Regions from separate parts of the Streptomyces sp. NPDC006602 genome, predicted to be linked through region 3. Evidence: riboswitches for the same ligand, from Rfam matches in the RefSeq annotation. Region 3 holds a riboswitch; each other region holds the start of a gene.
What was found. Region 3 has a riboswitch for cobalamin ahead of ACFYO2_RS00320 (cobalamin biosynthesis protein). Riboswitches for the same ligand answer to the same signal wherever they lie in the genome.
Positions count from the first base shown of each region.

Region 1: it holds a riboswitch for cobalamin, as region 3 does, so the genes downstream of both, ACFYO2_RS15720 (HoxN/HupN/NixA family nickel/cobalt transporter) here and ACFYO2_RS00320 (cobalamin biosynthesis protein) in region 3, are expected to answer to the same signal.
Region 2: it holds a riboswitch for cobalamin, as region 3 does, so the genes downstream of both, ACFYO2_RS04135 (CbtB domain-containing protein) here and ACFYO2_RS00320 (cobalamin biosynthesis protein) in region 3, are expected to answer to the same signal.

Region 1 covers NZ_JBIAHG010000005.1:134,807-138,668, reverse strand. Annotated here, with positions in the region: gene thrS (threonine--tRNA ligase) at 1-42, shown strand, start outside; gene ACFYO2_RS15725 (nucleoside hydrolase) at 90-1,052, shown strand; gene ACFYO2_RS15720 (HoxN/HupN/NixA family nickel/cobalt transporter) at 1,069-2,190, opposite strand; cobalamin riboswitch at 2,218-2,619, opposite strand; gene ACFYO2_RS15715 (ArsR/SmtB family transcription factor) at 2,700-3,071, shown strand; gene ACFYO2_RS15710 (LAETG motif-containing sortase-dependent surface protein) at 3,226-3,862, opposite strand, start outside.
Region 2 covers NZ_JBIAHG010000001.1:893,732-897,593, forward strand. Annotated here, with positions in the region: gene ACFYO2_RS04115 (LLM class flavin-dependent oxidoreductase) at 1-47, shown strand, start outside; partial or broken gene ACFYO2_RS04120 (DUF6424 family protein) at 75-398, opposite strand; gene ACFYO2_RS04125 (DUF2795 domain-containing protein) at 379-573, shown strand; gene ACFYO2_RS04130 (CbtA family protein) at 705-1,484, opposite strand; gene ACFYO2_RS04135 (CbtB domain-containing protein) at 1,509-1,730, opposite strand; cobalamin riboswitch at 1,767-1,911, opposite strand; gene ACFYO2_RS04140 (histidine phosphatase family protein) at 2,018-2,623, shown strand; gene ACFYO2_RS04145 (hypothetical protein) at 2,794-3,375, shown strand; gene ACFYO2_RS04150 (response regulator) at 3,545-3,862, opposite strand, start outside.
Region 3 covers NZ_JBIAHG010000001.1:56,999-60,860, reverse strand. Annotated here, with positions in the region: gene ACFYO2_RS00320 (cobalamin biosynthesis protein) at 1-884, opposite strand, end outside; cobalamin riboswitch at 985-1,125, opposite strand; gene ACFYO2_RS00315 (hypothetical protein) at 1,268-1,489, opposite strand; gene ACFYO2_RS00310 (anion permease) at 1,533-2,789, opposite strand; gene ACFYO2_RS00305 (lysozyme) at 2,943-3,692, opposite strand.

The DNA of each region.
Region 1 (3,862 bases), on a different contig from region 3:
AGGGTCGGTGATCGCGGGACCGAACTGTGGGCGGCTGCGTAAGGTCGCTGGCGTAACCCGTCGTAGCCCGTAGAGAGAGGAACCCCGCCGTGACCGGTCAGCCCATCCCGGTGATCATCGACTGCGACACGGGTGTCGACGACGCCCTGGCCCTGCTGTTCGCCGTACGGCATCCCGCGCTCGACGTACGGGCGGTGACCTGCGTGGCCGGGAACACCGACGTGGACGGCGTCGTACGCAACACCCTGACCGTGCTGGAGCAGGCCGGGGCCGGTGACATCCCGGTCGCGCGGGGCGCGGAGCGCCCGCTGATCGAGCCGGTGCGGACGGCACGGCACGTGCACGGCGAGGACGGCATGGGCGACCTCGGGCTGCCCGCTCCGACCCGTCGGCCGGTCGACGTGGACGCGGTGACGCTGCTGCGCCGCGAGATCCTCGCCTCGCCGACGCCGGTCACCCTCATCCCCACCGCGCCGCTGACGAACATCGCGCTGCTGCTGCGCACCCACCCCGAGGTGGTGCGCAACATCGAGCGGATCGTGTTCATGGGCGGCGCGGTGGCGACCGGGAACGCCACGCCGGTCGCGGAGTTCAACGTGTGGCACGACCCGGAGGCGGCCGCGATCCTGCTCACCGCAGGGGTGCCGATCACCATGTACGGCCTGGACGTCTTCAAGCAGGTCCTCGTCCCGGCCGGGGACGTCCAGCGACTGCGCGCCAGCGCGGAACCCCGCCTCCGGCTGGCCGGCGAACTCCTCGCCCACCGCGACCCGGCCACCTCCGGCGACCCCACCCCCACGGGCGGCCTCGGCGACGCGGGCGCCATCTGCGCGGTCGTCGACCCGGGGGGCATCACCACCGAACGCCTCCCGCTCGAGGTGAGCCTGGCCCCGGGCCCCACCCGCGGCCAGACGATCGCCGACCGCCGCCCCCGCCCCGGCGAGTCCGAGATCCACGAGGGCACCCGCGAACAGCCGCTGGTGGACGTGGCGTTGGGCGTGGACGTGGAGCGCTACGTGAAGCTGTGGCTGACGACGGTGGAGGGCGTCTGACGACGGTGGAGGGTGTCTAGCGCGTCTCCGCCGCCGGCCGTACCGCCCACCGCTGTTCGACCTTGGCGAGTCGCCAGTAGCCGATGGCGGCGGCCCACACCACCATGAACAGGCCGACGATGACGTAGCCGACGCTGTCGAGGTTGATGTCGGCGATCCAGGTGGTGACCGTGTCGCTCAGGTCGAGCTTCTCGTGCAGGACGCCGACGAGTTCGATGGTGCCGATGAAGAAGGCGACGGCGATGGACAGGCCGGTGATGGTGAGGTTGTAGAAGACCTTGCGGACCGGGTTGGAGAACGCCCACTGGTAGGCGAAGTTCATGAACGTGCCGTCGAGCGTGTCGAACAGGCTCATGCCGGCGGCGAAGAGGAGGGGCAGGGAGAGGATCGCGTACCAGGGCAGACCGGCCGCCGCTCCCGAGCCCGCCATCACCATCAGGGTGACCTCGGTGGCGGTGTCGAAGCCGAGGCCGAAGAGGAAGCCGAGCGGGTACATCTGGCCCGGGCGGCTGATGGACTTGGTGAGACGGCCGAGGATCCGGTTCATGAACCCGCGGGAGTCCAGGTGCTGTTCGAGTTCCTGCTCGTCGTACGCGCCCGCCCGCATCGCCTTGAACACCTTCAGGATGCCGAGCAGGGCGACCAGGTTGAGGGCGGCGATGAGGTAGAGGAAGGTGCCGGAGATCGTCGTACCGAGGAAGCCGAGCACCTGGTGGGTGCTGGAGCCCTCGTTCATGACCTTTCCGGCGAGCTGGGTGCCGCCCGCGATCAGCAGGGCGAGGAGAACGACCACGCTGGAGTGGCCGAGCGCGAACCAGAAGCCCACCGACACCGGGCGCTTGCCGTCGGCCATCAGCTTGCGGGTGGTGTTGTCGATCGCGGCGATGTGGTCGGCGTCGAAGGCGTGCCGCATGCCGAGGGTGTAGGCGGTGATGCCGAGGCCGATGCCGAAGGCCTTGTTGCCGACCTCGTAGTGCCCGGGGGCGACGAGGAGGAACAGGATTCCGAAGGCGACGACGTGCAGTGCGGCGACGACCGCCATCAGTCCGGCGGTCTTGAGGGTGTCCTCCCGGCGCCACTTGAAGGACGTCGGGGCGGGGACCGACGCAGACTTCCGGGCAGGGTTGGGCAGGGTCATCCGGTCACGCTCCAGCACCTCGTGGATCAACTCGTGAGATGCCGTGGCCGGTCTCCTGGCTTAGAGCTCCGAACAAAAGTGGAGCCCGGCTCGCGGCGTCTGGCACGCACGCTCGCCGCGTTGCCGAAAGCCCCTAGTAGCTCCGCTACGAGGAGCTTCCGGCGCCTTGCGATCGCACGCACCAGACGCCGCGAGCTGATCGGACTCCACTTTTGTTCGGAGCTCTTAGGGGTACCTCCCCCTCGAGCGAAGTCGAGAGTGGGGGAGGGTCGTGCGTGTCCGTTCCTGCCTTCCCGGTCTTGCGACCAGTGGCCCGGCTTGCGCCGGACGGGACGGAAACTCCCCGATCACAGTGGCGAGGGCCGCTCCGGCATGGGTCCCTGAGGGACCGTCACCGGCTTCCCGAGCACCACGGCCCGCCCACCGTAGGGGGGTGAGCCGTCTCCTGCATAGCTGCGTACCTGCGCAGGTATGGAAGATCACATAGGGGTGCCTGCGAGGATGGCGGCATGCATCTCGTTCCGGCCGACCGAGCGGATCGCCGAACCATCGACGGGCACCGGGTGTGCGACGCGATCGCCGCGATCGGCGAACCGGGCCATGTCCGCGCCTGGGCCGACCGCTTCGCCCTCCTCGCCGATCCCAAGAGGCTCGCCCTGCTGCTCGCCCTGCACCGGACCGGCCCTCTGGCCGTCTCCGACCTGGCGATCGCCACCGGCATGAACGACCCCGCCGTGTCACAGGCCCTCAGGCTGCTGCGGGCGGCGGGGGTCGTGGAGGGCGAGAAGGAGGGAAGGATCGTGCGCTACCGGGTGGTGGACCCCGACATCGCCTCGCTCCTCAAGCACTGCGCAACTTCTAGCCTCTCTGGGGGAGTTTGAGCACGAGGCCCTTCGGGCCGAAGCGGGGGTCTGGGGGCGCAGCCCCCAGGGACGGGAAGGGAAGGGGCGGCGGGGGCGATTTCCGTGTCCTGAGCCCGAACGCCGGTCGGGCTGAAACCGCCCGACCGGCGCCGACTACACCAACCGCACCTGACTACGAGCGGGCCGCCTTGCGACGCCGCGTCGCCAGCACGATGCCCGCGCCGCCCGCGAGCAGCACCGCCGCACCGATCGCCATCGGTCCGGTCGCGCTGCTGCCGCCGGTCTCCGCGAGGTCGCCGCCACCGCCGTTCGGCGTGGTGGCGGGGGCGGTGGTGGACTCGGAGGCCGACGGGGTCGGGGCCTCGGTCGAGGGAGAGGGAGAGGGAGACCCGGAGGGGGGCTGCGTCGCCGGGGGCGTCGACTCCTCGGCAGGCGTCGAGGGCACGGTGGACTCCGGCGTCGACGGAGTCGGGGTCGGCGTCGAGCTGACCGGCGGCTTGGACGGCGCCGTCGTGCAGTCCTTCGTGCCGCCGTTCCAGGCCGCGATCAGCTTGTCCTTGATGACCGGGCGGTCCGGGCCCTTGGGCAGGTCGCCGTGGACGAAGCCGTCGTTCGCGTCCGGCTTGCCGTCGAACTTGACCGCGCCGCGGTAGAGGTCGATCTGCGCGAAGCAGCCCGCGTCCGGCACCGCGATGTCGAGGGATTCGGTCTGGCCCGGCTTGACGGTCACCGTGTCGAAGTCGACGAAGACCTGCTCGCCGGAGGTGCCGAAGGTGGCGCCGTGGGCGAGGTAGGAGGCCAGGGAGGCC
Region 2 (3,862 bases), 840 kb from region 3:
AGCCGCTGGGCCAGTTGGAAGCCGTACTGGAGGCACTCGGACGCTGAACCTTCGGGACCTCTACCGGGCGCGTCGGCCTTGAGGATCTTCCTGGCCACCGTCTTCGCGGCGCGGAAGTGACCGGACTCGGAGCGCTCCGGATGCTTGACGCTGCGCATCTTCCCCAGACGGGTCGCCCCATGGGGACGGACCCCCATCGTGCGGCGCCGACCCGACGGCGTCGACTTGTGGACCGGCGCTGGGACGGTTTGCCGTGCCGGTCCACGGCCGGTAGAGCGGCACAGCTGCCTCGTCCGGATCGGCGATCTCCGAATGGGTCGCGCCGCGGCCGGGTACTCGCACAGGCCGTACGGCAAGTGCTCTCGGAAGGACGCGGACATGGCCACCATCAGCCCCATCGATCTGCAGAAGGCACTCAAGGGAGCCGACTACCCGGCCGACCAGAAGGACCTGGCGCGGCTCGCACGGGACAACGGCGCCGACAGCTCACTCGTGGAGCGCATCGAGTCCCTGCCGAAGAAGAAGTTCGACGGGCCCAACGACGTCAGCCAGGCGGTCTTCGGATCCGAGTGACCACCCACGACCGACCCAGCGGGTGAACGGGGTCGTCGCCTGGGGCGCGAAGGAGTCGAGCAGGGCGTACGGCTCCTTCAGCGCCCCCTCTGGCCGCCACTCCGGCAGGGGTCGCCGGAGTGACGTCGTCCTCAGTGCGGTACCGGAGTCTTCCGACCAGCGGCACCCGGCTCCTCGGCGGCAACCGCCTCAGCGGCCCCGGGTACGAGCACCCGCTCCGCCATCACCCCGAAGACGAGCCCGAAAGAGGTCCACAGGGTCACCTGGACGGCGAGCGCCGCCAGGCGGAACTGCCACAGCAGGGTGGCCGGGTAGTGCTCCGGGACCTCGTTGAAGGACGGCAGGAACCCGTACGCGAGCCCGACGACCAGGACGAGGAACGCGCCCGCGGCGAGCGTCGCGTTCCAGTTGCCCAGGCGCGGCGCCAGGCGCTTGCCCAGGATCACGGTGGCGACAGCGAGCAGCACGCTCAGCACCACCATCAGGAAGTACAGGGCGGTGCGCCTGCCGATGGTGTCGGGGTCACCCACGGCGGGCGGGTTGGCCGGGTACTTCAAGAACGGCACGACATACACGGCGACCAGGCCGGCGACCGCCAGGAGCAGCGCACTCGCGCGCGGCCCGAAGCGGCCGATACGGCCGAGCGCGAAACAGTACGCGAGGGCGGCGATGCCGCCGAACGCGACGCCGTAGACCAGGACACCGGTGGACAGGCCCGCGGTGGACTGCATCGTGCGGCTGACCAGTTCCTGGCCGTGTTCGTGGGCGTGGGCGTGGGCCTCCTCGTAGGCGATCGCCGCGTCGACGCGCGGCTCGCCCAGGAAGTAGGAGACGGCAAGGGCGAGCAGGCCCGCGGCGAGACCCGCGAGCATGCCGCGCACCAGAAGGTTGCGGACGGTTACCGAATTCATGGGCTCGTGCGTTTCCCCGCGCCGTCAGTGGCAGGGGAAGCCGAGCAGGTGGCGGGCGTCGTGCACCCACTCGTGGACGCTCTCTCCGCTCATCGCCGAGGTGGCGCCCTGTTCGAAGCCGACGAAGTAGAGCAGGACCAGCATGAGGATGCCGAAGAAGACCGCCCACGGGGCGATCGCGCCGATCGGCAGCTTGGCCGGTACGGCGGTGGGAATGGTGGTCGGCTGAGCGACAGACTGCGCCATGGCAGGCCCTCCTGGGGAACTCGCGTCCCGTTTCGGTGGTGCACAGGACGACGGGGCGGGTCTGACTTGCCCTGCTGGCACCTGGGGGTGCGAACCGGGCTTACAGTGGCGCGACCGTGCCGGACTCTCACCGGCTTCCACGGAACCGTCGTCGATGTCCGTCCTGGACATCGTCCCAGAAGGTACCGCGAAGCAGGGGCGCGGCCAAGAGCGCATGGGCGCACGCCGGCGAGCGTGGGACCTGAAGTCCTGGGCGACGCCGGGATGTTGAGCATGGGAACGGGAACATGACAAGCCGAGTGACCTTGATCTCACCCGCGATCAGTGCGGCGCTGCGGGAGGCTCGTTTCGACGACGGTTGTCCGCTCGACGCCGCGGGACTCCGGCTCGCGCGGAGCGCGGCCGGGACGCTCACGGCGGTGGACCGGGCTTGGGTGTCCCCCGCGGTGCGCTGCCGGGAGACGGCCGAGGCGCTCGGCCTGGACGCCGTGCCCGTACCGGAGTTGACGGGGCTCGACACGGGTCGTTGGCGTGGCGCGGCCCTGGCGGAGGTGAGCGCGAAGGAGCCCGAGGCGGTTGCCCTGTGGCTGGCGGATCCCACATCCGCGCCGCACGGCGGGGAGTCGGTACGGGAGTTCTGCGACCGGATCGCCGCCTGGCTCGCGTCGGCCGCTCGGTTCGAGGGCCGGACTGTCGCCGTGGTGGATCCCGAGGCCGTACGGGCTGCGGTGGTACGGACGCTCGGGGCTCCCGACCCGGCCTTCTGGCGAATCGACGTGCCACCGCTGACGGCGACGGAGTTCAGCGGACGGTCCGGGCGCTGGAATGTGCGGCTCGGGCAGCCGCTCGGTGGGGCACGGCCCGGGGCCGGGCGGCTGCCCGAGCCCTCGTAGTCCAGGGCCCTCGTAGTCCAGGGCAGGCTGACGAGCCGTCGTCCCCCCAGCGGGATGACGGCCTCACCCCGTGACGCGGTACCCACTTCGTTCTCGCGCGCGAATCCGCCCGGGTGAATCACCCCGATCCGGGTAGTTCACACACACGGCGACCCCGAAGGTGGAGCTCCATGGTCTCTGCGACACCACGTGTGACCTGGGCGGTGGTCGCCGCCGCTGTCCTGGTCCTCACCGGCGCCTGCGACGACAGCGGCGACGGCGACGCGCCCAGAAGGACACCGTCGCCCGTCACCGAGTCGTTCAGCCCCACGACGGCCGGTACGTCACCGTCGGTCTCCGAGTCCATCACGCCGACAGGGACGGCACCGGCGGACCCGGAGGAAGCCGAGCAGGACATCAGGGAAGCCTGGCGGATCTTCTTCGATCCGGCGTCCTCCCTCGACGAGAGAAGCGAGGCCGTCGAGAGCGGCGAGGAGAACGCGCTGATGATCGACAATCTCTTCCGCGACCGGCTCGGCCGCCGCCTCCGCGCCGACGTGACCTCGGTGTCGTACACCTCCGACCTGCACGCCGACGTCACCTACACCCTCACTCGCGACAGCCGACGGCTGGACACCGGCGGCCCGGGGGCGGCCGTCCTCCAGGACAACACCTGGAAGATCGCGCTGGGCACGGTCTGCGACCTGACGCGGCACGCCAATGACGCCCCCCAGGCACCGGCCTGCGAAGAGCCGACCGACCCAGCCCCTTGACGTGCGGTGCGCCATCACCGCCGCGGCCGGCCGCGGCGAGGCGGGTCGGTGACACGGGCCGGCCGGCGTCCACCGCCTCGAACTCGCCCGCAGCGGATTCTCGCCGGGACACGGCACGCCACCCCAAGCAGTCAGGCATTCCGGCCGACCGACAGGGACACGGTCCGACTTAGGCGTGCCAGTGGTAGCGACGCTCGGGGCGGCCCGCCTGCCCGTAGCGCAGCGACACCTCCGCCTGGCCCGTGACACTGAGGTATTCGAGGTAGCGGCGAGCGCTGACGCGCGAGATGCCGACCTTCGTCGCGCACTCGGCCGCGGACAAGGTTCCGTCAGCCGCGCGCAGAGCGCGTTGGACCAGCTCCGCGGTCTCCACGCTCATGCCCTTCGGCAGAGTGGACGTCACCGTCGGTGCCGCCACCCGTCCCAGTGCGCGGTCCACATCGGCCTGTCCGCTGACCATGGCGGTGTGCGGATTGCCGCGCCGGGC
Region 3 (3,862 bases):
CGACCGACGCGCTGCGAGAGTCGTACGGCCCGTTCGACATCGTGTGTGGCGACGGCCCGTCCGTCCCCATTGAGCACGGGCCGATGCTCGATCCGTCCTCCGTACGACAAGGTCCCGCCGAGCCGCACCCCGAGCGCCCCCGCGAACGACGCCTCCACGGGCCCGGCGTTGGGACTCGGATGCATCGCGGCGTCGGCACGCCAGGCACGTACGGCCCCCCGCGGGTCGGGACCGGCCACCGCGGCCAGTACGGCCGTCAGACGTGCCCCCGGCCACCCCGCGAGATCGTCGAGCCGGGCCGAAGCCCACCCGAACCGCCGGTATCTGGGCGACTTGTGCCCGACCATGGCGTCGAGGGTGTTGACGGCCCGGAACCCGAGAAGCCCGGGCACACCCCCGATGGCCCCCCACACCAGTGCCCCCACGACCGCGTCGGACGTGTTCTCGGCGACGGACTCGACCACGGCCCGGGCGATCCCGTCGGCGTCGAGGGCCTGCGGATCACGCCCGCACAGATGCGGCAGCCGAGCCCGCGCGGCGTCGACGTCCCCCGCTTCCAGCGCCCGCCCGATGACCCGAGCCTCGCGCGCGAGCGAAGTCCCCCCGACCACGGCCCAGGTGGCCGCGCCGGTCAGCGCGACGGAAGCGGCAGGAGACGGACCAACGACACGAGCGGCCACGGCTCCCAGGGCGACAGCACCCCCGGCACACACGACGGCGTGCAGCGCGCCCCACCCCCGGTGGTCCCGCCACAACACCCGTTCCACGGCACCCGAGGCCCGCCCGAACGCGGCGACCGGGTGTCCTCGGCGGGGATCGCCGAGGAGCAGGTCGCCGAGAAGGCCGGCGGCGGCGCCGTACGCGAAAACGCGATCGGCACGCATGGACTCAGCCGACCGCTGTCACAGACAGGGCGCTGGTGTTGAACCTCAAACGGTAGCCGCGCATGGCGATGTGTCCTCACTCAGGGTGTCCGCGCCCTGGTTCGACGAGATCGGCGGTGAGAGTTCCTGGCTCCCGGGGCTTCCTACCCCGGTGACAGTGGCGGGACCGCGCCGGACTCACACCGGCTTCCTCTCCTGCCGCCGTACATGGCTCCGGCAGTCCACCACGGGGCCGGAAGGGCCGTCAACTTGCTGTTGACCTGCGGGAGCGTAGTGTGCAGAAGCCCACATCGCAGGGGGCGCCCGTGCCCGTGACGTGCGGTGGAACGGCGACCGGGCGGGTACGGGACACAAGGTCCCGTACCCGCCCGGCAGATGTGACGTCAGGCCATGATCAGGTAGATCCCGTACCCCACCGCCGCGGCGCAAGCCGAGAAGCACACGTACGCCCCCGTCACCGCCAGCCCCGCGGATCCGCCCTGCGCCGCCGCCCGTTCCTGGCGCGACAGCCCGACGATGCCGAGGGTGAACAGGGTCACGAGACCCACGGTGATGACGAGACTGACGCCGAAGACGGAGCCGAGAGCCGCCCAGTCGATCTTCATGCTGGTTCTTCCTTCATGCCGGTTGGTGCCCGGGTGGCGGGGCTCAGACGGTGGTCGCGGCCGGCGGGGCCGCGGGGTCGGCGGCGGTGGCCGCAGCCGCAGCGGGGGCCGGGATCGTGGCCGTGAGGTCCTCGGTCACGGTGCCCGCCGGGGGCGGCGTCACGGCGGCGATGGCCGTGGTGACCACACCGGCCGGCTCCTCGGCGTCGTTGACGTTCGTGTGGTCGACGACCTCGCGGCGGGAGAGCTTCCAGATCGCGACGCTGGAGGCGATGAGGAAGACGGCGACGAGGGCGGTGCCCCAGGCGCCGAACCCGGTCACGTACTCCGCGAGCGCGCCCACCAGGGCCGCGGCGGGCAGGGTCAGACCCCACGCCACGAACATGCGGGTCGCCGTCGACCAGCGGACCACGCCGCCCTTGCGGCCAAGGCCCGCACCCATCACCGAGCCGGAGACGGAGTGGGTGGTGGAGAGGGAGAAGCCGAGGTGGGAGGAGGCCAGGATGACCGTGGCCGCGCTGGTCTGGGCGGCGAAGCCCTGCTGCGGCTGGAGTTCGGTCAGGCCCTTGCCCATGGTGCGGATGATGCGCCAGCCGCCGAGGTAGGTGCCGAGCGCGATGGCGAGGCCCGCGGAGAGGATGACCCAGGTGGGCGGGTCCGAGTCGGGGGCGACGACGCCGCCGGCGACCAGGGCGAGGGTGATGATGCCCATCGTCTTCTGGGCGTCGTTGGTGCCGTGGGCCAGGGAGACCAGGCCGGCGGAGGCGATCTGGCCGCTGCGGTATCCCTTCACGGCGGCCTTGCCGTCGGCCTTCTTGCCGAGGGAGTAGGACAGGCGGGTGGCGAGCATCGCGGCCAGGCCCGCCACGATCGGAGCCGCGATCGCCGGGATCAGGACCTTGGTGACCAGGACGTCACCGTGCACCGCGCCGAAACCGGCCGAGGCGATGGTGGCGCCGATGAGGCCGCCCATGAGGGCGTGGGAGGAGCTGGAGGGGAGTCCCACCAGCCAGGTCAGCAGGTTCCAGAGGATCGCGCCGACCAGGGCGGCGAAGATGACCTCGGGACGGATGCCGGTCTCGTCGACGAGACCCTTGGAGATCGTGTTGGCGACCTCCACGGAGAGAAAAGCGCCCACAAGGTTGAGCACGGCGGACATGGCCACCGCGACCTTGGGCTTGAGCGCACCGGTCGAGATGGTGGTGGCCATCGCGTTGGCGGTGTCGTGGAAACCGTTCGTGAAATCGAACGCAAGTGCGGTTACCACCACAATCGCGAGGATCAGCGAGAAGTTTTCCATTTACCCAGGCAATCGTTCGAGGTCATTGGCCGGACGAACGTAGGTAACCTGAATGAACGGAAGGTGAACTGAGCAGGGCCGCACGGTGTCCGGAGTCGATGGTTCTGGTACCGCCGCACCCCGCCCGCTCCGCGCGGCCCAGGCGCCGCACGGCTAGCTGCCTCTGGCGAACTTCCTCAGCTGGCTCAGGGACCCGTTGAAGAGATTCTGATCACCCGGCAGACTGCCGCCGTTGTCGTACTGCCAGATCGTCCAGAACGACCAGCCGCCCGGCAGCGCTCCCGCGTCCGCCGAGTTGTAACGGGCCACCCACAGGGCGTGGTTCGAGGCGAAGGCGCGGCTGCCGCCGGTGCACGTGTTCCACCAGTGCGCGGTGGTGTAGATCACCGGTCGGCGATCGGTGAGCCGCTTGACCTCGTCGCTGAACGACTTGATCCAGCTGATCGTCTTGGCCTTGGTCAGGCCGTAGCACTTGTGCTTCTTGTCGTACGGGTTGTACTCGATGTCGAGCGCGGGCGGGAGCGTCCAGCCGTCCGCGCTCCATCTGCCGCCGTTGCGCACGAAGTGTGCCGCCTGCGCCCTGCCGGACGACTTGTCCGGCAGGGCGAAGTGGTACGCCCCGCGGATGATGCCCGCGTTGCGCGCGCCGTTGTACTGCTGGCCGAAATACGGGTTGCGGTAGGTGGTGGACTCGGTCGCCTTGACGTAGACGAACTTGGCGCCCTTCGTGCCGGCCTTCTGCCAGTCGACGTTCTTCTGGTGGGAAGAGACGTCGTGCCCCTTCGGCAGACTGGCCGCCGAGGCGGGCGTCTCGGCGAGGGCCGTCCCCCCGACGGTGAGTGCCGCCACGGACACCGCCAAGATGCGGGCGTGGCGGCAGGACGGATTGCGATCACGGGCCATATGTCCCCCCGAATGGCGACGTGCACGACAAATCTCCCAGAGAGTACTGGGAGATCATCGAATCTCCGGTGATCTCCGGCCAATCGATCGAAGAAGACCATGTATGCCCATATGCGATCTTTCGGAGGGGGCCGGTCCGGCCTAAAGTGCCCTCGCCCGGCGGCGGGTTG